3 regions of the Nocardioides sp. BE266 genome follow, and region 2 is predicted to be linked to each of the others. Evidence: riboswitches for the same ligand, from Rfam matches in the RefSeq annotation. Region 2 holds a riboswitch; each other region holds the start of a gene.
The links. A riboswitch is a leader RNA that binds a small molecule or an ion and turns the genes downstream of it on or off. The one in region 2 is predicted to bind cobalamin.

Region 1: another riboswitch for cobalamin. It lies ahead of J2X46_RS21765 (hypothetical protein); the one in region 2 lies ahead of J2X46_RS04380 (VWA domain-containing protein).
Region 3: another riboswitch for cobalamin. It lies ahead of J2X46_RS21990 ((2Fe-2S) ferredoxin domain-containing protein); the one in region 2 lies ahead of J2X46_RS04380 (VWA domain-containing protein).

Annotation. Positions count from the first base shown of each region.
Region 1 is NZ_JAURTI010000009.1:134,177-144,565, reverse strand. It holds gene J2X46_RS21795 (PQQ-dependent sugar dehydrogenase) at 1-157, shown strand, start outside; gene J2X46_RS21790 (alkaline phosphatase D family protein) at 197-1,792, opposite strand; gene J2X46_RS21785 (ECF transporter S component) at 1,857-2,690, opposite strand; gene J2X46_RS21780 (ATP-binding cassette domain-containing protein) at 2,687-4,279, opposite strand; gene J2X46_RS21775 (energy-coupling factor transporter transmembrane component T) at 4,276-5,385, opposite strand; gene J2X46_RS21770 (hypothetical protein) at 5,382-6,386, opposite strand; gene J2X46_RS21765 (hypothetical protein) at 6,413-8,095, opposite strand; cobalamin riboswitch at 8,169-8,308, opposite strand; gene J2X46_RS21760 (terpene cyclase/mutase family protein) at 8,401-9,759, opposite strand; gene gatB (Asp-tRNA(Asn)/Glu-tRNA(Gln) amidotransferase subunit GatB) at 9,983-10,389, opposite strand, start outside.
Region 2 is NZ_JAURTI010000002.1:15,156-25,544, reverse strand. It holds gene J2X46_RS04410 (hypothetical protein) at 1-243, shown strand, start outside; gene J2X46_RS04405 (hypothetical protein) at 466-963, opposite strand; gene J2X46_RS04400 (hypothetical protein) at 1,194-1,895, opposite strand; gene J2X46_RS04395 (hypothetical protein) at 2,129-2,662, shown strand; gene J2X46_RS04390 (AAA family ATPase) at 2,767-4,734, shown strand; gene cbiE (precorrin-6y C5,15-methyltransferase (decarboxylating) subunit CbiE) at 4,948-6,153, opposite strand; cobalamin riboswitch at 6,172-6,308, shown strand; gene J2X46_RS04380 (VWA domain-containing protein) at 6,380-8,383, shown strand; gene bluB (5,6-dimethylbenzimidazole synthase) at 8,380-9,006, shown strand; gene cobO (cob(I)yrinic acid a,c-diamide adenosyltransferase) at 9,008-9,622, shown strand; gene J2X46_RS04365 (cobyrinate a,c-diamide synthase) at 9,637-10,389, shown strand, end outside.
Region 3 is NZ_JAURTI010000010.1:30,353-40,741, forward strand. It holds gene J2X46_RS21960 (PASTA domain-containing protein) at 1-707, opposite strand, end outside; gene J2X46_RS21965 (DNA polymerase ligase N-terminal domain-containing protein) at 708-1,055, opposite strand; gene J2X46_RS21970 (peptide chain release factor 3) at 1,117-2,682, shown strand; gene J2X46_RS21975 (GFA family protein) at 2,705-3,118, opposite strand; gene J2X46_RS21980 (protein adenylyltransferase SelO family protein) at 3,159-4,625, shown strand; gene J2X46_RS21985 (inositol monophosphatase family protein) at 4,622-5,392, shown strand; cobalamin riboswitch at 5,411-5,539, shown strand; gene J2X46_RS21990 ((2Fe-2S) ferredoxin domain-containing protein) at 5,592-5,972, shown strand; gene J2X46_RS21995 (hypothetical protein) at 5,969-6,097, shown strand; gene J2X46_RS22000 (amidohydrolase) at 6,102-7,709, opposite strand; gene J2X46_RS22005 (TIGR00366 family protein) at 7,769-9,196, shown strand; gene J2X46_RS22010 (hypothetical protein) at 9,229-9,522, shown strand; gene J2X46_RS22015 (MarR family transcriptional regulator) at 9,532-9,990, opposite strand; gene J2X46_RS22020 (MFS transporter) at 9,977-10,389, opposite strand, start outside.

The DNA of each region.
Region 1 (10,389 bases), on a different contig from region 2:
GGCGTCACGCCCGACGGCGTACTTCACCGAGGACTACGGCCGCCTGCGGACCGTGGCGGCGGCGCCCGACGGCTCGATCTGGGTGACGACGTCCAACCGCGACGGGCGCGGAAATCCGACGCCCGACGACGACCGGATCATCGTCGTCCAGCCTTGATCCTGCGCCGTGAGTCCCTGAGAGACTCAAGGCCCAGGGTCAGAGATCCGCGAGCGGCAGCGCACCCGTCTGGTGGAGGCGCGGCGAGCCCGCCTCGACCGCGAACGACGCCCGGGTGAACGCCGGCGCGCCCGGCGCCCGCACGAACGGCAGGCTCCGGTAGTCGGCCGTCAGCACCTCGGGCGTGAACCGGAGACTCACGTAGCCGCGCAGGTCGTTCCAGAACTGCACCTGCGGGTTGGTCCGCGCCCACTTGTAGCTGCCGTCGGGTGAGTCCTCACCGTCGCCGTTGGAGGTGACGGACGTGCAGATCAGCTCGGGTACGACGACCGAGTCGGGGTCCTCGTGGTCGGCCCAGACCTCGGTCGCGAAGGCGTCGTGGACGTCGCCGGTCAGCACGACCGGGTTGGTGGCCTGCGCCAGCGACCCGATCACCCGCTCGCGGCACGACGGGTAGCCGTCCCAGCTGTCCATCGACAGCCGCCCGATCTCGACCGGGCTGAGCTCGAGCCGGCCGAACGGCACCTGCTGCCCGAGCACGTCCCAGGTCGCGGCCGACTCCCGCAGCCCGGCGTCCAGCCACGCCTCCTGCGGCGCACCGAGGATCGACCGCTCCGGAACCCACGTCTCGTCGCACGTGCCCATCGCGTCGGGCCCGCACGCCTGCGGGTCGCGGTGCTGCCGGGTGTCGAGCACGTGGAAGGTCGCGAGCTGACCCCAGCCGAAGCGCCGGTTCGCCGTCATGCCGGTGCCCTGCGGGAAGGCCGAGCGTCGCAACGGCATGTTCTCCCAGTACGCCCGGAGCGCGGCTCCGCGGCGCTGGTCGAACGGGCCGCCGACGGTCGACGACCCCGGCCGGTCACCGGCCCAGTTGTCGGTCACCTCGTGGTCGTCGAACACCGCCACCCACGGCGCGGTGCGGTGGAGGAGCTGGAGGTCCTCGTCGGTCTTGTACTGCGCGTGCCGTCGCCGGTAGTCGGCCAGCGTCGCCGTCTCCGGCCCACGGTGCTCACGGACGTTGCCGCTCTTCGCCGGCTCAAAGCCGGGGTCGTACTCGTAGAGGTAGTCGCCGAGGTGCAGCACCAGGTCGGGCTGGTCCTCGGCCATCCGGCGGTAGGCCGTGAAGTACCCGTGCTCCCACTGCGCGCACGACGCGAAGGCCACGGAGAGCGCAGCAGGTACGACGGCCGGGCTGGGCGCCGTACTTGTGCGGCCGACGGGCGAGAGGTGCCGACCGACCCGGAAGCGGTACCAGTACTCGCGGTCCGGCTCGAGGCCCGACGGCTCGAGGTGCACCGAGTGCCCGATCTCCGGTCCGGTGGACACGACCCCGCGGCGCACGACGCGGCGGAACCGTCGGTCGGTGGCCACCTGCCACTCGACCTGGCGCACCGCGTCGCCCATCCCGCCCTGGCCGTCGTCGGCGAGCGGGAGCTGCGCCAGCCGCGTCCAGAGCACGAAGCCGTCGGGCGACGGATCGCCGCTCGCGACCCCCAGCGCGAAGGGGTTCTCGCGCGGTGTCCCGGCAGCCGCGCTGGGCCGGAAGTCGAGGGGCGGCCCGGTCATGCCGGGAAGGAACGTCACGCCGGCGGCGACCAGGCCACCCTTGAGCAGCACCCGCCGAGAGGTCTCCACGTCCCCTGAGGTTCGTCGGCCGGGCTGGCCGGAGGGCGACCTCCGGGTGACGTGTCGTCGGCGGTCAGGTGGCGGATCGTGCCGTCGAGGCCGCCGGGACCGTCGTACCGGGTCGTACGACGGCGCGGCGGGCGGCGCGGCGCAGCGTGGTCAGGATCGCCGGGCCGAGGACCACGACCGCCACGGCCGTGGTGATCGCCCGCCCGGTGTCCCAGCCGCCGGTGGAGGTGAGCAGCGAGTAGACGAGGAAGCGGTGGGCGTTCTCCAGCACCGGCGCGCCGGCGACGTAGGCCAGCGACCCCTCGTGCCCGGGCACCACGATGCCGAGCGTGAACGGCCACGAGCTGAGGTTCATCAGGAGCCCGTAGAGGTACGACGCCACCACCGCGTAGGCGGCGAGCATCGCGATCTCGGCCCGGCCACCGACGCGGCGCGGGAGCAGCCCGGCACCCATCCCGACCCAGGCCGAGCAGATCATCTGGAACGGCAACCACGGGCCCACACCCGCCGTGAGCAGCGCCGAGGCGAAGAGCGACGTACAGCCCAGGGCGAAGCCGAAGCCCGCGCCGAACACGCGACCGCCCAGCACCAGCAGGAAGAAGACCAGCTCGATGCCGGCCGTACCGGCGCCGAGCCCGCGCAGCACCGCGTTGATCGCCGAGAGCACGCCCAGGACGGCGAGGACGCGCGAGTCCATGCCGCCCTCCCCCATCTCGGCGAGCACGACCACCATCACGAGCGGCAGGAGCGCGAGGAACATGAAGGGCGGCTCGACGCGCTGCCCGGGCTGGGCGTCGAGCAGCAACGGCCAGCACAGCATCATCAGCCCGGCGGCGGACGCCAGAGTGAGTACGACGGCGGTGCGGGGGCCGATCGGGAGGGCGACCGGGCGGCTCATCGCTCGGCCCCGACCAGCGCGGCCGCGACTTCCTCGACGACGAGCCAGGGCGGTCCGAGGACCTTGGTGACCTGCGGCGCGAACGACGGCGACTCGGCGAGCACGCGGCGCGGCGTGCCGCGGGAGACGACCTCGCCCTCGGCCATCACCACGACCTCGTCGGCGACGTGGGCGGCGAACTCGACGTCGTGGGTCGCCAGCAGCACTGCCCGACCGTCCGACGCGAGGTCGGCGACGATCCGGGCCAGCTCGGCCTTGCCGGCGTAGTCGAGGCCGCGGGTCGGCTCGTCGAGCAGCACCACCGGCGGTCGCGCGGTCAGCACGATCGCCAGCGCGAGCGCGAGCCGCTGACCCTCGGACAGGTCGCGCGGGTGGCCGTCGGCGCCGATCCCGGGAGCCAGTCGGTCGAGCAGGCCGCGGCAGGTGCCCGGGGCGACGTCGGCGCCGCTGTCGGCCGCGGCGCACTCCTCGGCGACGGTCTCGAGGTAGAGCAGGTCGGCAGCGGTCTGCGGCACGAGCCCGACGTGCGTACGACGCTGGGCCGCGGACAGGGATGCCGGATCGTCGCCGGCGATGTTCAGCGTGCCGCCGCGACGCTTCCCGGACCCCTGGAGGGCCCAGATCAGGCTGGACTTGCCCGAGCCGTTGCGGCCCATCAGCACGGTCACGGCGCCCGCGCGCAGGGTCAGGTCGACCTCGCGCACCGCGACGGTCGCGCCGTGGACGACGGTGAGGCCGCGGCCCTCGAGGACGGCGTCCCCCGGGTCAGTGGCGATCTGCTCCGGCGCGGTCAGGGCGGGGAGCGACCTGGCGTGCCGACGCGCGTCGCGCACGGTGAGCGGCAGCGGCTCCCAGCCGGCGAGGCGGCCGAGCTCGACGAGCGGCGGGGCCACCGGCGAGTCGGCCAGCACGACCGCGGGACGGTCGACGCGGATGCCGCCGTCGCCGGTGACCAGGCAGATCCGGTCGGCGAAGGGCACCACGCGCTCGAGCCGGTGCTCGGCCAGCAGGACCGTGAGGCCGAGGTCGTGGACCAGGCGGGTGATCGTGGCGAGAACGTCCTCGGCGGCGGTCGGGTCGAGCGCCGAGGTCGGCTCGTCGAGCACCAGCACCCGCGGGTGCGTGGTGAGGACCGCGCCGATCGCCACTCGCTGCTGCTGCCCACCGGACAGGGTGCGCAGGTCGCGCGCCCTCAGGTCGGCGATGCCGAGCAGGTCGAGCGTCTCCTCGACGCGGCGGCGCATCGTCTCGGGCGCGATGCCGAGCTGCTCCATGCCGTAGGCGAGCTCCTCCTCGACCGTGTCGGTCACGAATCCCGCCAGCGGGTCCTGGCCGACGTAGCCGACGAGGTGGGCGCGCTCCCGCGGCGGCTGCTCGACGATGCTGGTGCCGTCGAGCAGCACGTCGCCGGTGAGCTCGCCGCCGGTGAAGCGCGGCACCAGACCGGTGACCACGCCCAGCAGCGTGGACTTGCCGACGCCCGTCCGCCCGGAGACGAGCACCAGCTCGCCCTCCTCGAGGGTCAGGTCGACGTCGCGCAGCACCTCGTGCCGGTCGTAGCGAAACCCGATCCCGCGCAGCTCGATCATGCGGCCACCTCACGGACCAGCGCCGTCGACGGCACCGGCGTCGCCACGCCCGGGACGAGGCCGAGCAGACCGACGGCGAGGGCGAGCGGGGAGAGGTACGGCGTCACGTCGACGGCCGGGTAGGCGACGGCCACCTGGCTGCGACCGAACCACCAGCCGAGGACGGCGACCGCGAGCCCGACGCCGACGGTGACGAGCTCGGGGGTGCGCCACGAGTCGGGGCGGTAGCGGGTGCGCTGGACCCGTCGGCCTGCGCTGCTCAGGCCGACGACTGCCGCGACGACACCCGCCCCGAGCATCGGCATCGCGAGGAGACGCGGCGCGGTCGGGTCGAGCCAGGCGTAGGTGCCGACGCAGATGCCGGTGAGGGCGAGTAGCAGCAGCGACCCGGTGGTCCATCGCTCGCGCAGGGTGGCGCCACCGGAACGTCCGTAGCCGCGGGTGTCCATGCCGGCCGCCAGGGCGAGCGACCGCTCGAGGGCGTCCTCGAGGACGGGCACGAGGAAGCGCCGGAGCCGGCCCACGCCGGTCGTCGTACCCCCGCGGAGGGCCTGCGCGGCCCGCACCCGGCGGGCGCTGTCGGCGAGCTGCGGGAAGATCGTCACGGCGACGACCATCGCGGTGCCGATCTCGTAGAGCGCGGGCGGGACCGAGGCGAGCAGCCGCTTGGGGTTGGCGAGCGAGTTGGCCGCCCCGACGCAGAGGATGATCGCGGCGAGCCGGAGGCCGTCGTACAACCCGGCGAGGAGCGCCTCGCTGGTGACGGGGCCGAGCAGCCGGATCCCGGCCGCCCAGTCCGGCAGCGGGACCTCCGGGAGGTCGAGCAGCACGTGGCCGACCGCTTGGCCGCCGAAGAGGATGCGGAAGACGACCCGGGCGACGATCGTGACCGCCGCGAGCAGGGCGTAGAGCCGGAACGAGCGACCGAACGGGTGGCCCGAGCGTCGTGCCATGACCACCACCGTCGCGGAGCCCATGATCAGGAGCAGCAGCAGCGGGTTGGTGGTCAGCGAGGCTGCCGTGGCCAGCCCGATCGCCCAGGTCCACCAGGCGATCGGGTGCAGGTCACGCGGCAGTCCCCACACGGACGACGCCGATCCGGTCACGGCGCCGAGGATCCCCGTCGCCGGCGCGCCACCACCGCGCTCGCCACCCCGGCGAGGGCGACCAGTCCGACGATGCCCCAGGTGACCGCCGCCGGGATACGGGTCGGCTCGTCGGCCTCCGGCCCGCCTGCCTCGGAGGACGCACTGGGCGTTGAGTCGCTGGGAGACTCAAGGGCAACGGACGGCTCGTCCGAGGGGTCGCTGGACGCTGAGTCGCTGGGAGACTCACTGCCCTTGGTGGGCTTCTTCGAGGGCTTGCTGGACGGTGAGTCGCTGGGAGACTCACTGGCCAGGGGCGACTCGGAGGGGGTGCTGCTGGGCGTCCCGGAGGGCGAGGTCGACGGGCTCGGTGACGAGGTCGGCGAGCTGCCGCCGCCCTTGCCGCCACCCGTGCCGCCGGACCCTCCGGACCCACCCGAGCCCGAGCCCGGGTTCGTCGGCGACGAGGTCGGGGACGAGGTGGGCGACGACGTGGGCGAGGACGTCGGGCTCGGCGAGGCCGGCGCGACCGGTGGGGCGACGGACGGTGCGGCGGGAGAGCCGCCACGGTCCTGCTGCCACGCCCAGCCCACCGAACCTCCGGCGGGGACGGTCTGGCCGCCCACGCCGGAGGACGCGTAGGTCCACGAGCCCGACGAGCCATCGGACCACCAGAGGCCCCAGTAGGCGTTGGCGGGCGAGGCGTTCACGCACGGGTCGTTGGCAGGTACGTCGTTGACGCGGCACACGAAGCCCGGCTGGCGGGTGGCGTAGCTGATCCTGACGCCCACCGAGGCGAAGACCGCCGCCGCGCTCTTGCCGCCACCATCCGGCGCGCACGTCGTCACGGTGCTCCCGCCGAGCTCGCGGTAGTCGACGACGACGCTGACACCTCCCGACGAGGTGCAGGTAGCCGCACCCGCAGACGCGACGTAGGCCGTCGGTGCGAGCCCCAGCGAGAGGGACAGAGTCGCTCCCCCGCCCACCAGACCAGCGGCCAGGAGGGTGAGGGGGCGCAGCATCCGGTGTGCGCGAGCCTGGGTCGAGATCACGCGCGCTTCAGCCAGAACTTCGTGCTGGCCGGCTCGGCGCCCGACGTCCGCTGGACGGCGACGACGCGCAGGCGCATCGTGCCCAAGGCCGAACGGGCGGCCTTGGTGAGCTTCAGCGTGACGTCGGCGGTCGTACCGGGCGTCACGGTGTAGGCCTTCTTGGCCAGCAGCAGCTCGCGCTTCTTGCCGTTGGCGAGCTTGACCTTGCCGGCCGAGCGGACCTTGAGCGTTCCCGCGCAGGCGACGTTCGACTCGCACGCGACCGAGAGGGTGAAGCGGTTCCTCGTGACCTTCTCCACCCTGGCCGCGGCGAGCTTGCCGACGGTCGGCGGGGTGGCCGTGGCCGCGGTGGTGGCAGACGACGCACCGGACAGGGTGGTGAGCGTGAAGGTACGCGCGCCGACACCGGCCGGCAGGTCGAAGGACACCGGCACGGTGCTGCCGGTGCCGGTGACGGGCTTTGCCACGGAGCCAAGGGTGACGCAGGCCGCCTCGCCCTGGCCGAGGCCGGTGACGTTGACCGTGACGGTGCTCCGCTCGACCGCGGAGGCCGGGGCGGAGAGTCCGAGCGTGCCGTTCGCGGCCGGAGCACTGGCCAGGGCCGGGAGCGCCTGGGCAGTGGCCCGGCGGTACTGGTCGCGCGCGGCCGCGGCGATGCCGCTGGTGCGGGCGGCGGCGAGGATGCTCGGCTTGTAGGCCACGCCACCGTTGTCGGCCGCGAGCTTCGTCGCGCACGCGGCAAGGTCGGCGATCTGCACCGCTCGCAGCCAGGTGGCCGCCTTCGCCGCCGCTGCCGACTCACCCGCGCGGGACAGGGCCCAGCCGGCGAGGCCGGTCGTGTTGGCGTTGTAGCCCTCGGACGCACCCGCGCTGAACGAGCCATCGGCGGCCTGCTGGCCCTTCAGCCAGTCCGCGGCGAGCGCGGCCGCGCCGCGCGCGGTCCGGGAGGCGCCGGGGGTGTCCAGGATGTTGATGACGGCGAGTGCGGTCGTGTCGACGCTGCCGGTGTCGGCGCTCGTGCAGCCCTGCTGCGTGTCGGCCTTGTCGCCGTTGAGCTGGGCGCGGAAGAACCCGGCGTCGCACTGCTGGTCGAGCAGGAAGGTCGTCGCATCGGCGGCGCGCGTTGAGGCCGCGGTGGTCAGCGCCCGCGCGGCGAACGACTGGCCGATCACGTTGACGAAGTCGGAGTCGAAGGGGTCGTTGGTGTCGACGCCCGCGTCCTCGAGGCGGCCGACCAGCGGCGCGGAGGAGGAGACCAGGTCCTCCAGGCGCGTCACCTGGTCGGTGCCGTTGAAGTCAGTGGCGTCCTTGCCCGTCGCCTGCGCCACGCTGACCAGCTTGGCGAGGCTGCCGGCGTACACACGGTTGGGCGCGAAGGTGCCACCGGTCGCCCACGAGTCAGAGACCGGCTCGATGGCGTCGACGATGCTCGACGCGGTGGCGTCCTTGCCCACGGCCTTCAGCGCGAAGGCGAAGTCGGCGGAGAGGCCGTAGTCGTTGAAGCCGCCGAACTGGTCGTTGAAGACCAGGCCGTTGGTGAGCTGGCCGCTCAGCCAGGTGGCGCCGGCCTGGACCGCGCGGTCGGCGGTCGGGCTGGTCGGGAGCGGCGCGGCGTATGCCGGCTGCGTGAGAGTGGTGGCGGCCAGCGCGACGGCGGCCAGTCCGGAGAGGAGCTTCATGGTCCCTTCCCTCGCTGCGACAGCGAGGGCGCCGGTCGGGACCGTCTACCCGCTGCATTCCTCGACAGCGATGGTGATCAAGACGCGTCGAGGCGGGTGTTCCGGCTCGCACGGGATCGCTCCCGTGCCCACGGTTGCGGGTCAGCGCCGGTGTCGGACCGGCTTTCCCCAGCTCGGGCGTGTGTGGTGCCGACCCGGGCGGGTGCGGCGTGCGAAGCGTAACCCCGGCGCGCTCCGGGACGCACTTCGGCCCGGCGTCTCGGGACGCCGGGCCGAAGCAGGGTGCATCAGGTGGTGCTGGTGGGTCAGTTGCGGACCCGGAGCGACGTACGTGCCTCGTCGTCCGAGGTCTTCACGAGCCCGACGCGCCGCTGGTTGCCGGCGGGGAGCTGGAGCTTGCGGACGATCTTGTCGCCGGACTTCTTGCCCTTCACGCGCAGGAAGTCACCCTTGACCTGCATGCAGGCGCTCTCGCTCGGAGCCAGGCCGTACACGCGGAACTGGACCCGCTCGCCGGCGCGAGCCTGCTTGCGCACCGAGACGATCTTGAGCTTGTCCTTGCTCGCCGGGGCGAACTGCAGGCCGAGGATCGCCTGGGCCGTCGCACGACGCCACTCGTCACGCGCCTCGGCGGGAATGCCGGTGACGTTGGACGCCTTGACGCGGTCCTTGCGGTAGGCCACCGCACCGGTGTCCCTGGTCAGCGCCGTGCGGCACTTGTACTTGTCGACCGGCTGGTTCTTGCGCACCCAGAGCGCGGCCTTGAGGGCGGCGTCGCGGTTCTTCAGCAGGCCCAGCGCGTAGCCACCGATGGCCGTCGAGTTGGTGTTGATCTGGCTGATCGGCGCCGCGGCACGGATCGCGCCGCTCCCGCGCTGCCGGTCGGCGAGCCAGGTGCCGGCCTTGGCCAGCGCCCCCACCACCGCCGGGCTCTTGTCGCCCGACTCGATGAGGTTGATCACCGCGAGGGCGGTGGCGTCCGGGTCGGCCTCGCTGCCGGCGACGCCCTCCGTGCACGACTGGCTCGGCACGTCGGCCTTGTCGAAGCCTGCGCGGAAGTAGCCCGAGGCGCACTGCTGCTTGAGCAGGAAGTCGCGGGCGGCGCCGGCCTCGGTCGAGCCGGAGAGCGTCAGTGCGCGGACGGCGTAGGACTGACCGACCACGTTGGCGTTGTTGCCCGACTCGGACTTGTCGAAGATCCGGCCGGCGATCGCCGCGGCCTGCGGCTCGGCAGCCGGGTCGGCCGGCACGTTGGCCGTCCGCTCCTCGAGGCGGGCGATTAGGTTGATCCCGCCGTAGCTGATCGGGTTCTTCTTCGCCGTGCGGGCGAACGTCGCAGCCTTGGCCAGCGGACCGGCGTAGGACTCCTTCGTGCCGTCACCGACGTACTCGGCGATGCGCGGCTCGAGGGAGTTGTTGATGGCGGTCACGGTGCCGCCCTGGCTGGTGACGGTCGAGAGCGCCATCCCGGTGTCGATGGTGAGGCCGAAGTCCGGTCCGGACTTGCCGACGATGAGGCCGTTGCTGAGCTCACCGGCGATCCATTCCGCTGCGATCGTCGACGGCGTGCTGTCGGTGCCTCCCGCGGCCTTCGCCGCGCGGAGGGCGGGCGTCGGCTCGGCGGACGCCGGAGGCGCAGCGAGTACGCCGGCTCCGAGCGCCACGGTCGAGAGTGCGACCGCGGCCGATCGGATGGGTCGAATGCGATGGTGCATGACTTCCTTCCCGCTCGCCGAGGACCCCACGACGGCAGGTGCCGCCCAGTCCCCCGTGCTGCGAGCGTTGGTTGGTGATGTGACCAATGTGACTCGCAACGACCCTAACAAGTTGTCTAGACCGGGCGATCGGCGGCCGAATCAGACCAAAGTAGGGGGCCCCCAGGAAGGATCAGGACAGCTTCTCCAGGATCAGCTCGCGCACCCGACCGGCGTCGGCCTGGCCGCGCATCTCCTTCATCACCGCTCCGATGAGCGCACCGGCCGCGGCGACCTTGCCGTCGCGGATCTTGTCGGCGACGTCGGGGTTGGCGGCGATCGCGTTGTCGACGGCAGCACCGAGGGCGCCGTCGTCGGAGACCACGGCCAGTCCGCGCGCGGCGACGACCTCGTCCGGGGTGCCCTCGCCCGCGAGGACGCCCTCGAACACCTGGCGGGCCAGCTTGTCGTTGACGGTCTTGTCGTCGACCAGCGCCTGGATCCGCGCCACGTCTGCGGGAGTGATGGGCAGGTCGACCAGGTCGACGCCGTCCTCGTTGCTGCGGCGGGCGAGCTCACCGAGCCACCACTTGCGGGCGG
Region 2 (10,389 bases):
CAGAAGGCGCTCACACAGGGAACCGTCTATCCCATAGTCAAGAAGGTGGCTGGTCTACTCGGCGCTCGAATGACGAAGCAGATCTTCGCGAACGGAGTCGCCAAGTTCGTGCCTGTGATCGGGGGCATCGCATCGGGCGGCTTGACCTTCGCTACGTTCCGGCCAATGGCGAAGCGGTTGGACAAGCATCTCAGCGGTCTTGACCTCGTCAAGCCGGAACCTCTTCCGGCGGGAGCGAGCTAAGCCGGCCCGCACTACTACGAACCGCACGAACTGAGATCGGGTCTGAATGGATACCACTTGGTGCTGAGCGCAGGCGCGCGGCGCGCCATACACGGCAGATGCGTGCCGTGGCACGTTGCCGTGCCGGACGCGGCGCAATGTCGCGCGCCGGACGGTACGCGGCGAAGTGACTCAAGGCCATTCGCAACCGGACGGGCATGACTACCCGAGGAGCGATGACCCCTAGTTCCATGCGGCCGGGAGGATGTGATGACACAACGGTAGGGTTCCACCCGTCTCGTAGCCGTTGAGCGGGAAGCTGAATGAGTCCAAGAGCAGTTGCTCGATGTACTTGGCGAGGCGGTTAGGTCCCTGCCAAATCGAGACCTGGGTACTGAGGATGTCGTTGATCTGCTTCTTGCCCTGATGAACCTTGAGGCGGGCCTCAATGTTCTTGCCGGCCTTGCCAACGTAGAACGCCCGCAGGTGGTCAGCATTGTGTTCTGAGCAGTAGTCAGCCTGCTGCCATAGGACGTATACACCAGGCACATTTCTGAGGCCGATCCACGTCACATCGTTGTTGGCTATCCCGTCCGCCCCCTCCGAGTACCACCCCGGGTGCGTCTCGACTAGGCCGCGCAGGGTGATGTTGATGCGGGTCTCCCGCTCAATCGCGGAGTCGAAGACGGCGTCCCCCGGCCACTCGTAACAAGTGCAGCCGCATTCCTCGAAGCAAGCCATAAAGCCCACGTTATGACCCCAGGCCTCAAACGGCAGAGACGAAGAACTCAGCGAACCTTGGAGACGCCGACTGGCCAGACGTCGGGCTAAAGAACGACTCGACTGGCATCCCGGTCTCTTGGCCTCCCTATAGTGCTGTGCGGATGAAGAGAGGCAACTCACCTCGCGGCACGCTGTTAGGCGGCGGAAAGACGCAGTCCGGAGCCACATCCGACACGCCATGCGTGCTCCTACGCACCTCCTTGCTTCAGAGGGTCGTAGTCCTGGTCAATTTCGAGCTCACCATTGGCCCCCCTGAACCATCGAGTCCCGGCAGAATCAGTGAAGTCCATTGAACAACGAAGAGCCGGCACATCGGCTCGTTCCCGCACGGCGGCGATCGGGTCGGTCCTCTGAAATGGCGCTATCCGCTCCGAGATGGGGTCTGTGGATGGGGGGAGCGTTGCGAGTTTCACCGTCCCAATCAACTTCCGACCCACTCCATCTGCCGCATCAAGCAAGACGCGAACCTCGACGTCATGAACCGGAACGGGCGACGCGTTACGCAAGATGCACGTCATCGTCTTCGCGTGGACGCGCGCTCCGGCCAAGCTCTTGATGTAGTCAACTTCGATCCATGCAGCGACGAGTACGGCCTGCTCTCGAATGATCGCGTTCTGCCGATCCCTCTCGCGATCCTGCTCAATTTCGAGTGCCCGGGCGGCAAAACGTGCCGCTAGCACTGCGGCGAGGAAGGCTGCGACCGTTGCCAGACCTGCAACCCATTCGGCGATGGATCCCCACCTAGCATCCATTGCGACACCGACGCAGATCGCGGGACCGAGAATCAGCACTGAGCCCAACACGCCTTCGAGAAGGTACGTTCGACCTTCAGGCGAGTCCGTCTGTCTGCCGCCGCTGGCGTCAGTGCTTGGTGCTTCTTCGGCAGTCACGAAGGGCACTGTTGCACGGCGTAGCGATGCCTGACTCGTGATCCATGCTGTCGTGAACCCAAGACGCGGTCTCGGCATCACGCAGCTCGTCGAACTTCCAAGCGGAATGCCGGTCGCCGCCCGAACGTTTGAGCGCCACTGGCCGACCCCGCGTCCTTCGCATACGCATGAATGTGGAGTCCAGATCCCCTCCACGTTGTAGCGTCCCACAAGACGAAAAGGGGGGACCAGCTGTGGACGTTGCGGCGCTGGGCAATCTCTTGAGCGGCCTAGTGGGAGCCGTGATTGGCGCGCTCGTGGGCGCCAAGGCAGCGACCGTTGTGGCGACTAGGCAGATTGAGGCGAGCAAGGGGCTGCAGCGCCGAGACGAGTTGCACGCTCTCATCGCGCAGTTTTGGGGCGGCTGCGACGCACTCTGGGTCGCCCAGCAAGACCTAGGTCTCACCAACTTGGAGCTCATGGTCAGCCGGCAGACCGGCAACGGCAACGGGCGACAGGACCTTTTCGACAGGCGCGGGCGAGCTTTTGAGGGCATCGAGGCGGCGCTCAAAGAGTGCCGCCGCGCATTGGCACTCATCCGCCTGCTGCACCCGGCTCTCGCGCCATCAGCAGAGGCGCTAATGAACGCTTCGCGGACCTACCATCCCCGCCCTAGCGATGAAGACATCCAAGCCAAGTTCCAGGCACCTCGGGCCGCCGCCCTGAACGCCTTCGAAGAAGCCGCACAGGCACAGCTCGTGTCCCCGGCAATGACGGCTGCGAGTTGATGTCGGTTCTCGTCGAGTGGCGCCGGACTGTCGGTGGTTCCGCTTATGCTCGCCGGGAAGTTTGCCTGTTGCCAAACTGATTCTTTCATTGAGGAGCAGCAATAATGCGTTTGACCAGTATAACGGTCCGGCGATTCAGAAACTTCGTCGAAGACCAAGAGATACATATCGAGGATGACGTCACCTGCCTTGTCGGGAAGAATGAGTCCGGGAAGACCACCGTCCTTAAGGCACCGCACCGACTAAACCCCGCGAACGGAACCAGCCTGAAGTTCAACATGACTCAGGAGTATCCGCGGTGGCGACTTGCCCGCGACCGCCGCGCGAACTCTGGGCTGTCTGAGACACGGCCTATCCAAGCAACATTTGCACTGGATGCAGCTGACATTGACGCCCTCGCGGGGACATTTGGTGTGCGTATTCCCGAGAATGTCAGTGTGCATGCGTCTCGAGACTACGACAACGACGCTGAGATCTGGTTCTCCTATGACGATGCCGACGTGATTGTTCAGGCTGCGGCGGACGTAGAAATCACGGGCGACGACCTGGATGCCCTCACTGCCTGCGAGGACCTTGTCGATGCAAGGTCGGTCGCGAAGGAGCAGGCAAAATCGCTCAAGGACGCCGATGAGCCCTTGCGCGCAAAGGCGATGACGGCTTTCGGCACAGCTCTTAACAAGTACGGCTTTCTCGAAGGCGGGTGGGAGCAGGAACAAGTCGACACCGTGTGGGATCGGCTCCCAAAGTTCTTCTACTTCTCTTCCTACAACGTGCTTCCCGGAGAAACAGACCTCAACGACCTCGCATCAAAGATCGCGGCTGGCAAACCACTCACCGACCGAGAGCGCTCGGTAGTCGCGTTGCTCGCGCACGCGGGCGAGAGGCCGCAGGACTTCATGGACTCCGACTACGACAGTCGGAAGGCGGAACTTCAAGCGGCGAGCGTCGACCTCAGCCAGCACGTATTCGAGTACTGGCGTCAGAACAATGACCTCGACGTCATCTTCGACACTGACAGCATCATGGTGGAGGAACCTGATGGCGTGGAGCGCCCGCACCGCATCCTCAAGATCGAACTGCGCGACGGCCGCCACGGAAACGTCGAGACGAACTTTTCAACGCGTTCCACTGGGTTCCAGTGGTTCTTCTCGTTCTTCGCCGCCTTCAGTGAGTACCAGCACTCGAAGAGTCCAATCATCGTCTTGCTCGATGAGCCAGGTACCAGTCTTCACGGCGATGCCCAGCGCGACTTCGTGCGTTTCATCTTCGAGGAGCTCGGCTCGTCAAAGCAGACCATCTACACGACTCACTCGCAACACATGGTCGACCCGACCAAGTACGAGAAGCTACGTGGGGTTCACGATCGAGCAACTCGATCTGATCCCGACCAAGGAGTCGTCGTGACGCCGATCAGTTTGAGCGCGGATCCCTCCACGATGCTCCCGGTGGAGTCGGCACTCGGCTATTCGGTTAGCCAGCATCTCTTCATTGGCTCTGGGCAGCACCTGCTCGTCGAGGGCAGCAGTGACTTCGTCTACCTGCAGCGGCTAACGGAGTACCTCCTCGTCAAGCCTGAAGGAGACAACCATGGCCTCGACCCACGCCTGGCGATCCTGCCGGTTGGCGGCATCGACAACATGCCAGCCTTCGTGGCGCTGCTTGGACGACGTCTCGCCGTGACGGCGCTCGTTGATGGCGATCGGACCAACGCGAAGTTGCAAAGAATCCAGAAGGCCGCGCGGCACAACGGGGTCGGCGAAGATGCAATCGTCGTGTGCTCCGACCTCGACAAGTTGCCGTCGAACGCAGACATCGAGGATCTGTTCGACGTTGCCGACTACCTGAAGCTGTTTAACTGGGCCTTCAACGAAGACGTCAAGGCCTCGGACCTGCCCAATACCGATGAGCCCATCATCAAGAAGATCACGGGTGTCCGCGGAGCGTTTGATCACGCAGTGCCGGCCCACGCGTTGACTGATCACCGCGAAGAGTTCTTCGAATCGATCAAGCCGAAGACGGTGAAGCAGTTCGCGGCGCTGTTCTCACAGCTCAACGGCACCGTGAACATCTGACAAGGCCGCTCAAGAAGCCTGGGTTGCGTGATCGCCTCGCGGCCTACTTCCCGCAACTAGACCGACCGGAGGGGACGAGCTCGATCAACCGCCGGATTCTTCGGAGCTGTCGCCCCATAAGAGAGCAGTCGGCGCCCACGGTCGGACGAGAACGCGACACGTGCCGACGCAGCATTCTGGGCGGGGTGCCCTAGGTCGAAGACCTACTTGGACCTACGTCGTTAGCGCCCATTGAGTGACTGCCCGTGCTGGGCTCCAGCCGGTGAACGTCCCCACAGGCGCGGCCGTCTCGACACTGATGCGGGTGAGCTCGCCGCCGTGGTCGGCGGACGCCTTGGCTAGCAACGTCTCGGTCTCCAACGTGACGCCGTGGACGACAAGGCGGCCGCCGGGCTTGAGGGCGGCGAGGCAGGTGTCGAGGACGCCTTCCCGGGTCACCCCTCCGCCGATGAAGATGGCGTCCGGAGCTTCGAGGCCATCCAAGGCTGAGGGGGCGCGGCCTTCGACGACCTGGAGGTCGGGGACGCCGAGGGCCTCAGCGTTGCGCGCGATGCGAGCGGCTCGCTCGGGGTCGGACTCGATGGCGATGGTGCGGCAGGTGGGGTGCGACCGCATCCATTCAATGCCGACCGAGCCGGCGCCGGCGCCGACGTCCCAGAGGAGTTGGCCGGGGGTGGGCATGAGGCGGGCGAGGGCGGAGGCGCGGAGGTCGCGCTTGGTGAGCTGGCCGTCGTTCTCGAAGGCCGGGTCGGGGAGGCCAGGCGCCCAGGAAGCGAGGCCGTTTCCAGAAACCTCGATGCAAATGACGTTGAGAGCCGGCGACGAAGCCGACCATGATGAGGCATCACCAGACACCGAGGACTCCGACGACGAGCCCAGGTCGCCGAGCACGGTCATGGAGGACGCACCCCAGCCCGACGAGGTCAGCAGCGCAGCGACCGAGGCAGGGGTCGAGGCGTCCGACGACAGCACCAGCAACCGCCGCCCCGGCGCACACTCGCGGAGCACGGACGACACGGACCGACCGACCACCGTCACCACCGCACAGGACGAGGACGACCACCCCATCCGAGCCCGAGCCAGGGACACCGACGAGACCGCCGGCACCACCCGCACCGGGGCGCCGTACTCGAGCAAGGTTGTCGCGATCCCGGAGACCAACGGGTCGCCGGAGGCCAACGCGACGACGGGTCGACCGGCGTACTCGGCAAGCAGCAAAGGCAGCTCAGAGGCCAAGGGCGACGGCCACGGGACCCGCGTCTGGCCCGGCACGGAAGGCACCAGAGACAGGTGCCGCGAGCCGCCCCAGAGCACATACGCCTCGCGCACCAGGGCCTGCGACGACGGCGAAAGAGAGGCCCACCCGTCGGCCCCGATCCCGACGACCACGATCTCCGTGGGCACACCAGTGGACGACATGGCCGCAGACGCTATCGTGACGCGCACAAGGCGAGAGGTGCCCCGAAGTCTGGGGAGAATCTGGGAAGCCGGTGAGATTCCGGCACAGGGCCCGCTGCGGTGACCGAGGCACGACCTCGGAAGTCCGAAGACCGGCCTCCCGCCAGTCAGTTCCAACCTGGCAACGAGAGCGGGAGCCCCCATGCCACTGCAGTACCCCCTATGCGCCGTCGTCGGATCTGATGACATGACGCTCGCCCTGATCCTCACCACGATCTCCCCCGAGGTCGGCGGCGTCCTCGTGCGCGGCGAGAAGGGCACGGCCAAGTCCACGACCGTCCGCGCCCTCGCGTCCGTGCTACCGCCGATCGAGGTGGTCGCCGGCGACCGGTTCTCCAGCGCCCCCGGCGACACCTCGCCCGATGGCACCTGGCCGCGTGACGCGGAGACCGAGACCCGACCCGTACGCCTCGTCGAGCTGCCCGTCGGCGCCACCGAGGACCGCGTGCTCGGCTCGCTGCACCTCTCCAAGGTGCTGGCCGACGGCGTCGCCGAGTACGAGCCCGGCCTCCTCGCCCGCGCGCACCGCGGCATCCTCTACGTCGACGAGGTCAACCTCCTCCACGACCACCTCGTCGACCTGCTGCTCGACGCCGCCGCGATGGGCCGCTCGACCGTCGAGCGCGACGGCGTCTCGGTCGCCCACGCCGCCCGCTTCGTGCTCGTCGGCACCATGAACCCCGAGGAGGGCGAGCTCCGCCCCCAGCTCCTCGACCGCTTCGGCCTCACCGTCGAGATCGCCGCACCGCGCGACCCTCAACTGCGCGCCGAGGTCGTACGCCGTCGCCTCGCCTTCGACGCAGACCCGCACGCGTTCGTGGAGTCGTACGCCGACGCCGAGCGCGCGCTGACCGACCGGATCGCCTCCGCCCGCAAGCTGCTGCCCGAGGTCGAGCTCACCGACGCGGTGCTGACCAAGGTCGCCGAGGTCTGCGCCGCCTTCGAGGTCGACGGCATGCGCGCCGACATCGTCACCACACGTACGGCGATCGCGCACGCCGCCTGGCACGGTCGTACCTTCATCACGAGGGCCGACATCCGCCAGGCTGCGCTGCTCGCGCTTCCGCACCGGCGGAGGCGGAACCCGTTCGATGCGCCTGGGCTGGATGAGGAGTTGCTGGACCAGATCCTCGGCGATGAGGAGCCGGAGCCTGAGCCGCCTGCGCCTCCGGAGCCGGAGGGTGACGGGTCGGATGATCCTGGTTTCGACACGGGCCCGGAGGGCCCTGCTCAACCGACGGATCACGCTGAGCGCCCTGCTCAACCGACGGATCACGCTGAGCGCCCTGCTCAACCGACGGATCACGAGGAGCGCCCTGCTCAACCGACGGATCGCGAGGAGGGTCTCGATACGCCTCCTCGTTCCTCGTCGGCTACTCGACCAACTGAGATTGTGGGCGCGGCGGATCCGTACAAGGTGCGGCGGTTCGAGGTCACCGGGACCGGCGCGGGTGAGTCGGGGAAGCGGTCGCGGGCCCTGACGACCAACGGTGGACGCGTCGGGTCCGACCCGACGGGCAAGGGCGGGCTCCACCTGGTCGAGACGATCCGGGCAGCGGCACCACACCAGCAGAGCCGCGGTAGGACCGACGGCCGGATCAGGTTCGAGGACACCGACCTCCGCACCGCACGACGCGAGGGCCGGGAGGCCAACCTCGTGCTCTTCTGCGTGGACGCGAGCGGGAGCATGGCCGCGCGCAAGCGGATGGAGCAGGTGAAGACCGCGATCCTCAGCCTGCTGCTCGACGCCTACCAACGCCGCGACAAGGTCGGGCTGGTCACCTTCCGCGCCGACACCGCGGAGGTCGCGCTCCCGCCGACCCACTCGGTCGACATCGCGGCCAAGCGCCTCGCCGACCTGCCGGCAGGAGGGCGTACCCCCCTCGCCGAGGGCCTGCTGACCGCGGCGGAGGTGCTGCGGGTCGAGAAGGTGCGCGACCCACGACGGCGACCGCTGCTCATCGTGATCACGGACGGCCGCGCCACCCACGGCAACGACCCCGTCGTCCGCAGCCGGAAGGCGGCGCAGTGGATCGCCGAGCAGGGCATCAGCTCGGTCGTGGTCGACTGCGAGAACGGCCCGATCCGGCTCGGCCTCGCCGCCCAGCTTGCCCAGCAGCTGCAGGCGACCCACCTGCCGATCGCCGAGGTCAGCGCACAAGCCCTGACCGGCGTGGCGAGGGTGGCGTGAGCACAGACCTGTACGACGTCATCGCCCGCCGGCGCGACGTACGTGCCGAGTTCAGTGGCGAGCCCGTCGACCTCGGGCAGCTGCGGCGTGTCCTCCAGGCTGCCCACGAGGCGCCGAGCGTCGGGCACAGCCAGCCGTGGGACTTCGTGCTCGTCTTCGACGAGGACACCCGCGAGCAGTTCGCCGACCACGTCGAGACCGAGCGCCGGGCCTTCGCCGAGCAGCTCGAGGGCGAGCGCCGGACGACCTTCGAGAAGATCAAGGTCGAGGGCATCCGCGAGTCCGGCCTCGGCGTCGTGGTGACCTACAGCCCCGAGCGCGGCGGGCAGCACGTGCTCGGCCGCCACGCGATCGCCGACACCGGCCTCTACTCCACCTGCCTGGCCATCCAGAACCTCTGGCTCGCTGCCACCGCCGAGGGCCTCGGCGTCGGGTGGGTGTCGTTCTACCGGGAGGAGTTCCTCGCCGACCTCGTCGGGCTGCCCGATGGCGTACGCCCGGTCGCGTGGCTCTGCCTCGGACCGGTGCGGCACCTGCAGGCGGTGCCCGACCTCGTACGACACGGCTGGCGCAAGGGGCGCTCGCTCGACGAGGCCATCCACCTCGAGAGCTGGAGGGGCTGACATGCCGCAGGGCGTCCCGACCACGATCCCCGACGACGGGCTCACCACGCGCGAGCGGCGCAACCGCCCGCTGCTCATGGTCCACACCGGCCCCGGCAAGGGGAAGTCGACCGCCGCCTTCGGGCTCGCGATGCGCGGGTGGAACCAGGGCTTCAGCATCGGGGTCTTCCAGTTCGTGAAGTCCGCCAAGTGGCGCATCGGCGAGCAGACCGTGCTCGAGCGGCTCGGCGATCTGCACGAGGAGACGGGCGAGGGCGGCCCGGTCACCTGGCACAAGATGGGCTCGGGCTGGTCGTGGTCGCGCAAGGCGGGCACCGAGGAGGACCACGCGGCCGACGCCGCTGAGGGGTGGGCCGAGATCAAGCGGGCTCTCGCCGAGGAACGGCACGACCTCTACGTCCTCGACGAGTTCACCTACCCGATGAAGTGGGGCTGGGTCGACGTCGACGACGTCGTCTCCGCGCTCGTCGGCCGCCCCGGCCGCCAGCACGTCGTGATCACCGGCCGGCACGCCGACGCGCGGCTGATCGAGGCCGCCAACCTCGTGACCGAGATGGGCCAGGTGAAGCACCCGATGGAGGTCGGGCAGAAGGGCCAGCGGGGCATCGAGTGGTAGCCCTCCCCCGCCTCATGGTCGCCGCGCCCGCGTCCGGGCACGGCAAGACCACCGTCGCCACCGGGCTGATGGCCGCGCTTGCCCACGCCGGCCACACCGTCAGCGGCCACAAGGTCGGCCCCGACTACATCGACCCCGGCTACCACGCCCTCGCCACGGCCCGCCCCGGCCGCAACCTCGACCCGCACCTCGTCGGCGAGGAGCGCCTCGTCCCGCTGCTGCTGCACGGCGCCGCCGGCGCTGACCTCGCGGTGATCGAGGGCGTGATGGGCTTGTACGACGGCCAGATCGGTGGCGACGGCTTCGCATCGACGGCCCACGTGGCCGCCGTGACGCGCACCCCCGTCGTCCTCGTCGTCGACATCTCGTCGGCTTCGCGCACGATCGCCGCGACCATCCACGGCCTGATGACCTGGTCGCAGCCGCCCGTCGACGTGGTCGGGGTGATCCTCAACAAGGCGGGCTCCGCGCGGCACGCGGACGAGGTGGTGCGCTCGATCGGCGACCGGCTGCCGGTGCTCGGGATCCTCCAACGCGACGACGGCATCGAGGCGCCCTCGCGGCACCTCGGGCTGGTGCCGGCCGCCGAGCGCGAGGATGCGGCGGCGGCGCTGGATCGGCTTGCCGCTCAGATCGCGGAGAAGGTGGATCTGGAGGCGGTCGTACGGCTGGCGTCGGCGGCGGAGGATCTGCACGAGCGGGCTTGGGATCCCCATGAGGCTCTTGGTTTCGACACGCTCGCTTCGCTCGCTGCTCAACCAGCGAGT
Region 3 (10,389 bases), on a different contig from region 2:
ACCGCGTAGGCCACGACGGGGTCGCGCACGCGCCAACGCCAGTCGGGCGCGGCGGCCGCGTGGGTCCCGTCGGCCGTCCCGGCCGACTTGCCGTCGACGTAGAGCCGCACCTCGGGTGCGAGGCGCGGGCTGGCCGAGCCGGAGACGAGGAAGCGCAGGAAGGCCCACGCCTGGGCGCGTGCGGCGGAGTCGGCAGGGCAGTTCCACGACGGGGTCGCCGTCGCCATGACGACCACCACCTCGTCGAGCCGGACCGTGTCGCCGGACGGTGGCACCGACCCCAGCACCTGCCCGGCCGGATCACACTGGGGCACCGGGTCGACCCGCGACGAGATGCCGGCGCGGCCCAGCTCGCTCACAGCCTCGGCGGAGGTGAGGCCCAGGAGAGCAGGCACCGTCGCGGACGTCCGCTCGACCTTCTCGCGGTCGGGCGGTCCGGTCAGGATCGCGACCGCGAAGGCCGCCGCGACGCCGGCGACGAGCACGACGACGGCGAGCAAGGGGCCGCGGGACCGCCGACCGAGCACCTCCTCCCGCAGAGCGGGTACGACGACCTGGTCGGGGTCGGCGGAGCGCAGGATGCGGCGTCGCTGGTCCTCGATGACGCGGTCGACCACCGCCGCGGCGCGGTCCGCCGGCACGCCGAGCTCGGTCGCCATCTCGACGAGTCTCCGGTGGCGCGCATCCCGGTAGTCCTGGAGGTCCATCTACCGCCCCTGGTCCTTCAGGAGGTGCAGCAGCCACTGCTCGTCCCCGGTGTGGATGAGGGCGTAGCGGCGTGACCCCGAGCGGCCGTGGAGGGTGAAGACGAGGCGCCGGTCGTTGCGGTCGTGCTCCTCCCAGGTGCCGTCGTCGGCGATGGACTTGTGCTCGTCCTCGTAGTCGACGTGTTCGAGCTCGTGGTCGTCGACGGCCACCGCGAGGCGGTCGTGTGCGGGATCGTCGGGCAGGCCCTTGGGGACCGCCCAGCTCCGCAGCACGCCGTCCTCCTCGAGCCGCAGGTCGAAGTGCGGTCGGGGCTTGCGGTGGTCGTGCAGCACGAAGCGTGGCTTCACGCCGCCATCGTGCCCCATCGCGAAGTCGGTGATGCGGGCCCTTCGCCGGTAGATTCACGCAGTGCCCGACACCCGCCCCCGCCGTACGTTCGCCGTCATCAGCCACCCCGACGCGGGCAAGTCGACCCTCACCGAGGCGCTTGCGCTGCACGCGCGGGTGATCACCGAGGCCGGAGCCGTCCACGGCAAGGGCGACCGCCGCGCCACCGTGTCGGACTGGATGGCGATGGAGAAGGCGCGCGGCATCTCGATCACCTCGGCCGCGCTGCAGTTCGTCTACCGCGACCACGTGATCAACCTCGTCGACACCCCCGGCCACAGTGACTTCTCCGAGGACACCTACCGGGTGCTCTCCGCCGTCGACTCCGCGGTCATGCTGGTCGACGCCGGAAAGGGCCTGGAGCCGCAGACCCTCAAGCTGTTCAAGGTCTGCGCGCTCCGCGGCATCCCGGTGATCACGGTGATCAACAAGTGGGACCGCCCCGGCCTGTCGGCGCTCGAGCTGATGGACCTGATCCAGGAGAAGATCAAGCTCCGCCCCACTCCCCTCACCTGGCCGGTCGGCGAGGCGGGCGACTTCCGCGGCGTGATCGACCGCCGTACGGGCGAGTTCGTGAAGTACACCCGCACCGCCGGCGGCGCGACGCGCGCACCCGAGAAGCGGATGGCGCCCGACGAGGTCGAGGAGACCGACGCCCACCAGTGGAAGGTCGCGGAGGAGGAGCACGAGCTGCTCACCCTCGACGAGGCCGACCACGACCAGGCCCGCTTCCTCGCCGGCGAGACCACCCCGGTGATGTTCGCGTCGGCCCTGCAGAACTTCGGCGTCGCGCAGCTGCTCGACCTGCTCCTCGACATCGCCCCGGACCCCAGCCCCACCGCGGGCGTCGACGGGACCGTGCGCGAGGTGGACGACGACTTCAGCGCGTTCGTCTTCAAGGTGCAGTCCGGCATGAACAACGCCCACCGCGACCGCCTCGCCTACGCCCGCGTCGTGTCCGGCACCTTCGAGCGCGGCATGGTCGTCACCCACGCCACGACGGGCCGCCCCTTCACCACGAAGTTCGCCCAGTCGGTCTTCGGCCGCGACACGACCGTGATCGAGACCGCCGAGCCGGGCGACGTGATCGGCTTCGTCAACGCCCAGGCGCTGCGGGTCGGTGACACGGTGTACGTCGGCGACGCCATCGAGTACCCACCGGTCCCGAGCTTCGCGCCCGAGCACTTCGTGACCGCGAGCGCCGGCGACATCGGTCGCTACAAGCAGTTCCGCCGCGGGATCGAGCAGCTCGACCAGGAGGGCGTGGTGCAGGTGTTGCGCTCCGACCTGCGCGGCGACCAGAACCCGGTCCTCGCCGCCGTCGGCCCCATGCAGTTCGAGGTCGTCGAGGACCGGATGACCAACGAGTTCAACTCGCCCATCCGCTTCTCCCGGCTCGACTACCAGGTCGCCCGCCGCACCGACGCCGCCGGCGCCGCCGCCCTCGCCGGCAAGCGCGGTGTCGAGGTCCTCCAGCGCAGCGACGGCACGCACCTCGCGCTGTTCGTCGACCAGTGGCGTGCCCAGGTCACCGCGCGCGACAACCCCGAGATCATGCTCGAGGCGCTGCCCGCCGGCGGCGCCTGACCACGCTGCCTCAGACGCTGGATCAGACGCTGGGTAACTCGGTGGCGCGCTCGGGCAGGTCGGGCCGCGTCGCGTAGTCGCTGGCCTGCGACACCCACCACGCCTCGACTGTCGTCAGCCCCGTCGGCGGGTCCAGCGTGCCCGCGCAGATCGACCACCGCTCCGGTGCGTCGTCGGCTCGCCAGAACAACGACGACCCGCACCGGCGGCAGGAGCCGTACGCCGCGCCGTCGACGGCGTACCAGGCCAGGTCGCCACCGGGGTCGGTGAGCGAGAGGTCGGCCAGCGCGGCGGACGTCGCCGCCATGTGGTGCCCGGTGAACCGGCGACACCGCTCGCAGTGGCAGTTGACCACCGGCCGCAGCGGCCCGGTGACGGCGTACGCCACGGCACCGCACAGGCAGCGGCCGCGAGCCGGAGGGGCATCTGACGACATGGCGCGATCCTGCTACGCCGGGGCCCGTATCGTCGACGACGTGAACACGCGCGTGGTCCCGGCCGTCGACCTCGGCCACCAGTACGCCGACGACCTCCCCGAGCTGGCCCTCCCCTGGCAGGCCGCCGAGGTGCCCGAGCCGCGCCCGCTCGTGCTCAACGACGCCCTCGCGAGCGACCTCGGCCTGGACCCCGACTGGCTGCGCACCGCCGACGGCGTCGGGCTGCTGACCGGCACCCGCGTCCCCGAGGGCGCGACCCCGGTGGCCCAGGCCTACGCCGGCCACCAGTTCGGCGGCTACTCGCCGCGCCTCGGAGACGGCCGCGCGCTGCTGCTCGGCGAGCTCGGCGACGGTGAAGGGCGCCTGCGCGACCTGCACCTCAAGGGCTCGGGCCGTACGCCGTTCTCCCGGGGCGGTGACGGCTACGCCGCCGTGGGCCCGATGCTGCGCGAGTACGTAATCAGCGAGGCGATGCACGCCCTCGGCATCCCCACGACCAGGTCGCTGGCTGTCGTCGCGACCGGCCGCGAGGTGCACCGCGAGGTCGTGCTGCCCGGCGCCGTCCTCGCGCGGGTCGCGAGCAGCCACCTGCGGGTCGGGACCTTCCAGTACGCCCGCGCCACCGACGACCTCGACCTGCTCCGCCGGCTCGCCGACCACGCCATCGCGCGGCACCATCCCGAGGCGGCCGACGCCGAGCAGCCCCACCTCGCCCTCTTCGAGGCCGTGGTGGCAGCCCAGGCGTCGCTGGTCGCCCAGTGGATGCTCGTCGGCTTCGTCCACGGCGTGATGAACACCGACAACATGACCATCTCGGGCGAGACCATCGACTACGGCCCGTGCGCCTTCATCGACGCCTTCGACCCGGCGACCGTCTTCAGCTCGATCGACACCGGCGGCCGCTACGCCTACGGCAACCAGCCGGTCGTCGCGGAGTGGAACCTCGCCCGCTTCGCCGAGGCGCTCCTCCCCCTCCTCGCCGACGAGCAGGACGACGCGGTGGCCCTCGCCGTGGCCTCGCTCGAGAAGTTCCGCGACCTCTACTCCGACGCGTGGAAGGCGGGCATGCACGCGAAGCTCGGCCTGCCCGAGGGCCTGGCCGACGCCGTCACCTCGGCGCTCGTGGCCGACCTCGTCACGCTCATGCGCGACAACCACGTCGACCACACGTCGTTCTTCCGCGGCCTCGGTGACGCGGCCCGCGGTGACGCCGCACCCGCGCGTGGGCTCGTGCTCGACCTGGCGGCGTACGACGCCTGGGCGGAGCGCTGGCTGGCGCTCTCCCCCGACGCGGCGGCGATGGACCGGGTCAACCCGGCCTACGTCCCTCGCAACCACCTCGTCGAGGAGGCGCTGGCGGCCGGCACCGACGGCGACCTCGCGCCGCTGAACCAGCTCCTCGACGTCCTCTCGCAGCCGTACGACGTCCGCCCGGGGCAGGAGCGCTTCGCCGAGCCCGCGCCGGAGTCCTTCGGCACCGGCTACCAGACCTTCTGCGGCACGTGAGCGACACCGACCTCGACGTCGCCGTCCGCGCGGCGCGTGCGGGAGCGGCCGTGCTGCAGCGGATGTACGGCTCCGAGCTCACCCGACAGGCCAAGTCGGCCACCGACTTCGCGACCGCCGCCGACGTCGAGGCCGAGCAGGCGATCCTCGACGTGATCCGTGCCGCCCGCCCCGACGACGCCTTCGTCGGCGAGGAGCTGGGCGAGGTGAGCGGTGCGCGGGACCGCACCTGGCTGGTCGATCCGCTGTGCGGCACCCTCAACTTCGCCGCCTTCACTCCCCTGTTCTCGGTCAACGTCGCCCTGGTCGTCGGCGGCTCGACGAGTGTCGCGGCGGTCGCCCACCCGCCGAGCGGCGAGGTCTACTGGGCCGACGACGGTGCCTTCGGCGTCCTGGGCCGTGAGCACGCTGCGCCCGCCAACCGACTGGTGAACATCAACGCCGACGGTCCGCTCGACCGCCCGTTCGTCGGTGCCCAGCTCGCCGCCGACCCCGATTTCCGGGCGACGTTCGCGCCGCGGGTGGAGTCCACCACGCTCGCACTCGCCTGGGTGGCGGCCGGGCGGCGACTGGCGTACGTCACCGACGGTCGCCTCGAGGGCAGCCTGCACTTCACGCCGGGCATCGCCCTGTGCGAGGCAGCGCCCGGCGTCGTGGTCAGCGACTTCGACGGAGCACCCGTCCACACCGGCCCCGGTCTCGTCGCCGCCGCGGATGCCGAGACCCACGCGACCCTCCTGCAGCTCGTCGCCCGGCACCGCCCGTAGACTCCCCGCGAGACGCAGACCGGGAAGTCGGTGCAAGCCCGACACGGTCCTCGCCACTGTGACTGGGGAGCTGCGCCCGACGACGCCACTGGACCGTCAGGTCCGGGAAGGCCGGGAACAGCGCTCGACCCAGGAGTCAGGAGACCGCCTGCGTCCCATGCACACCTGACGATTCCACGAGAGATGGAGCGCTGCACGAATGGACGCACCCCTGCCCACGGGCGACCGCCCGACCGTCACGGTCTGCCGCGGCTGCTGCTGCGGCACCACGAAGAAGCGACCCGGCGTCGACCACGCCGCCCGGCTCGACGCCCTGCGCACGATGCTCGGCGACCGCGCGACGCTGCGGGTCACCGACTGCCTCGGACCCTGCGAACGCTCCGACGTCGTCGTGGTCAGCCCGTCGCGGGAGGCCCGACGCTCGGGCGCCCGCCCCGTCTGGCTCGGCCGGCTCAACGGACGGCACGAAACCTCGGCGATCGCCGACTGGGTCGGTGCCGGAGGGCCGGGCGTCGCAGACCTCCCCGAGAGCCTGCGCCGGTCCCCGTTCCGTCCCACGCCGGATGCGGTGGTCCTGTGAGCCGCGCAGGCGCCTCCCCCGTCCCGGCCGGACGTCGCGGTGCCGGCCACATCCTGCTCGTCGGCTACGGGACGCACCCCGACTACGACCCGGCCTGGACCCGCCGGCTGCACGACGGGGCGTGACCGGTCAGGCCTCGAAGACGCACTCCCCGTCGATCCAGGTCGAGCGGACCCGCGCCGCGCCGATCTCGTCGGGCGTCACTAACGGGTCGGCGTCGAGCACGACGAGGTCGGCCACCGCGCCGACGGCGATCGTGCCGGCGTCGTCGCGGTGGTTCACCCAGGCCGAGCCGCTGGTGTAGGCCGCGAACGCCACCTCGATCGGGAGGCCCTGCTCGGGCAGGAACGGCTCGGTGCCCGCAACCCCCGTGTCGCCGTACGACGTCCGGTGCACGGCGGTGTGGATCGCAGCCAACGGGTCGGGAGTGCTCACCGGCCAGTCGCTGCCGGCGACCAGGCGTGTGCCGGCGGCGTGGAGGTCGCCGAACGGGTACTGCCGCCCCGCCCGCTCCGGCCCGAGGAACGGGATCGTCAGCTCGGTCATCTGGTCGTCGTTGCAGGCCCACAGCGCCTGGATGTTCGCGGCGACGCCGAGCCGCGCGAAGCGGGCGACGTCGTCGGGGTGCACCAGCTGCAGGTGCGCGACGTGGTGCCGCCGCGCGGGGTCGGTGCCCTCGAGCGCGTCGAGCGCCTCGCGCACGCCACGGTCGCCCAGCCCGTGGAAGTGCACCTGGAAGCTCTCCCCGTCCAGCCGGGAGACGTACGACGGCAGCCGGGCCGGGTCGACGAAGGAGATGCCCGAGTTGCCGGTCGCGTGCCCGCACCGGTCGAGGTAGGGCTCGACGAGCGCAGCCGTCCCGTTCTCGGCCACGCCGTCCTGCATGATCTTCACGGCCGTCGCGGCGAACCGGCCGCGGGAGAAGTCCCCGCGCTTGGCGACCAGGTCGGCCACCTGCTCGATCCCACGGTCACGCTCCCACCAGAGCGCACCGACCACGGTCGCGGTCAGGTCGCCGCTCGCAGCCGCCCGGGCATAGGTCGGCCCGGCGTCGCGCATGCCGGAGTAGGCACCGACGATCGCGTCCTGCCAGCTGGTGATCCCGAGGGAGTGGAGGTACCGCTGGCCCTCGAGGAAACCGGCGTACATCTGCGCGTCGTCGGCCTCCGGGAGCACGCCGGAGAGCAGGTCCATCGCACCCTCGTGGAGCATCCCGGACGGCGTCCCGTCGGCGTCGCGCTCGATGCGCCCGTGGGCGGGATCCGGAGTCGCCGCGGTGATGCCCGCGAGCGCCAGGGCGCGGCTGTTGGCCCACATGCCGTGGTGGTCGCGGTTGACCAGCGCGACCGGCCGGTCCGCCACCACCGCGTCGAGCTCGGCCGCGGTCGGCAGGCCGCCGGGGAAGGCCGCCATCGCCCAGCCGCCACCCTGGATCCAGTCCAGCTGCGGGTGCGCGGCGGCGTACTCCCTGATGTGCGCGAGGTAGGCCGCGGCGTCGACCGGGAGTCCGCTGAGGTCGCAGGCCAGCCGCTCGAGCCCGCCCTGGATGGGGTGCACGTGCGCGTCGGTGAAGCCGGGCAGCAGCAGCGCTCCCCCGACGTCCACGACCCCCGCCCCCGCCGGCGCGACGTCCTCGCCAACGGCCACCACCCGGCCGCCTGAGACGACGACGTCGCCGACCGCGCCGAGGTAGGAGTGCCCGTCGAAGACCGTCGCGTTGCGGAAGACCGTGCTCACGGCCGCCATCCTCCACCCCCCGACGCGTGCGGGGCAGCAGCCCGATACGTTCGTGAGCCATGTCGACCATCTCGGGTACGAACGAGGAACGCGGCCTCGCCCGCCTCGCCCAGCGCAGCGCAGCGTGGACCGAGAAGTGGTTCCCCGACGCCTACGTCTTCGCCCTCGCGGGCGTCGTGCTGGTGTCGGTGGCCGCGATGGTCAACGGCTCCAGCCCGGTGCTGGTGGCCGAGACCTTCGGCGGCGGCTTCTGGGACCTGGCCCAGTTCACGCTCCAGATGGCGATGGTCGTGCTCACGGGGTACGTCGTCGCGACCTCGCCGCCGGTCGCGAAGGTGATCGAGCGGATCGCGCTCTACCCGTCCAGCCCGCGCGGCGCGGTGGCCTTCGTCGCCCTGCTGTCGTGCCTCGTGTCGATGCTCAACTGGGGCCTCAGCCTCGTCTTCAGCGGCCTGCTCGCGCGCGCCATCGCACGCCGCCCCGACCTGCGCACCGACTACCGAGCGCTCGGTGCCGCGGCGTACCTCGGCCTCGGTGCCGTCTGGGCGCTCGGCCTCTCGTCGTCGGCCGCCCAGCTCCAGGCGACGCCCGCGTCGCTGCCGCCGGAGCTGCTCGAGATCACCGGCGTGCTCGACTTCGGCACGACGATCCTCACCTGGCAGTCGCTCGTCATGGCCGCGATCCTGATCGCGCTCAGCGTCGTCATCGCGTGGGCGTCGGCGCCGCAGGGCAAGGCGATCAGGACCGCCGAGGACATGGGCGTCGACCTCTCCGACGACGTCGCGCCGATGGCCGAGCGCACCCGTCCCGGCGAGTGGCTGGAGTACTCCCGCGTGCTGCCTGTCCTGGTCGGCCTGCTCACCCTCGGCTGGCTCGTCCAGCAGTTCGCGACCTTGCCGTTCCTCAGCGTGATCAGCAGCCTCAACGGCTACCTCATGGTCTTCCTGATCCTCGGCCTCGTCCTCCACGGCACCCCGCGCGGCTTCCTCAACGCGGTCGCCAAGGCCGTCCCGACCACCGCCGGCGTGCTCGTGCAGTTCCCGTTGTACGCCGCCATGGCCGCGGTCCTCACCCGTGCCGACGGTCGCGGTGGGGTGACCGTGTCGGAACACCTCGCCGACCTGTTCACCAGCATCGGTGGAGGCGGTGCGTTCGCCGTGGTGATCGCGCTCTACACCGCGCTCCTCGGCCTGCTCGTCCCCTCGGGCGGCGGCAAGTGGCTCGTCGAGGCGCCGTACGTCATGCAGTCGGCCACCGACGTCGGGATGAACCTCGGCTGGACCGTGCAGATCTACAACGCCGCCGAGGCACTGCCCAACCTGGTCAACCCGTTCTTCATGCTGCCGCTGCTCGCCGTGCTCGGGGTCCGCGCACGCGACCTCGTCGGATTCACGTTCCTGCAGTTCCTCTTCCACCTGCCGGTGGTGCTGCTGCTCCTCTGGCTCCTCGGCACGACCTTCGAGTTCGTGCCACCGGTCACCCCCTGACCGGGCTTCAGGTGCGGGGCTAGCGTGGAGAGGTGGACGACGCGCAGCTGAAGCGGGCGGCCGACGCGGCGATGCTGCCGATCGTCGCGTCGCTCGGCGCGGTGGGGGTGATCGGCGCCCACTGGCTCCCGGACCGGGAGGGCAACCCGGTCGTGTGGATCCAGGTGCAGAGCGAGGCAGGTCGGGTCGCGGTGCAGTCCTACAGCTGGGTGCTCCCGCAGGTGCAGGCGATGCTGATGCGGCTCAACCTCGCGCCCGAGCTGGTCCTCGCCCTGCGGCTCGAGGTCACCTCGGTCGAGGCGGAGGACCGGCTCTTCGACGAGTGAGTGGCCGGGCTACTTCCCGGCCGCCTCGATGGCCTCGTCGATCGCATCGTTGAAGCGCGCCAGCCCGCCGGCGAGGTCGGCGATCGCCCGGTCCCCCAGCGTGTTCACGATCGTGCGGAGCCCCTCGGCGCGCGCCTCGGACTCGATGCCGTACGCCGTCTCGCCCGCCGCGGTCGCGCGCACCAGCATCGCCGTCGCGCCGGGGTCGTGGTGGCGCTCGACCCACCCGTGGGCCTCGGCAGCGCTGACCTGGCGGTTGATCGTCGACTGCTCGAGCTGGAGCTGCTCGGCCAGCCCACGCATGGTGTGCGGGCCGTGCTCGATCACGAGCCACAGGATGCGGAACGCCGAGGCGTCGAGGTCGGTCACCGACGAGCCCGTCTCCCGCCGCCGTCCGAGCCGCATGAGCTCGTGGCGGAGGGCGGCCAGGGTCTCGTCGGTGACCGCGACCCCCTCAGACGGTGGCATCGGCAGTCTCGTCCAGATCGACGCCGATCGCGTCTGCGCGACGCCTGACCGCAGGCACGAACGCCGCGATCGCGACGCCGACGAACGCGGCGACCGCACCGACGACGAAGCACCAGCGGAAGGCCGACTCGCTCGGCACGGCGAAACCACCGAGGCTGGTCGTGCTGCTGGTGAGCAGCGTCGCCATCACGGCGGCGGCGAGCGTCGTACCAGCCGAGCGCATCAGGCCGTTGACGCCGACGGCGGACGCGGCCTCGTGGCCGGGCACCGAGTCGAGGATCAGCGTGGGCATCGCGGCGTAGCCGATGCCGACGCCGGCGGAGGCGACGCAGGAGGCGACGAGCAGCTGCCACGGGGCGTCCATCAGCACGAGCGCGACGAGGTAGCCCGCACCGAGCA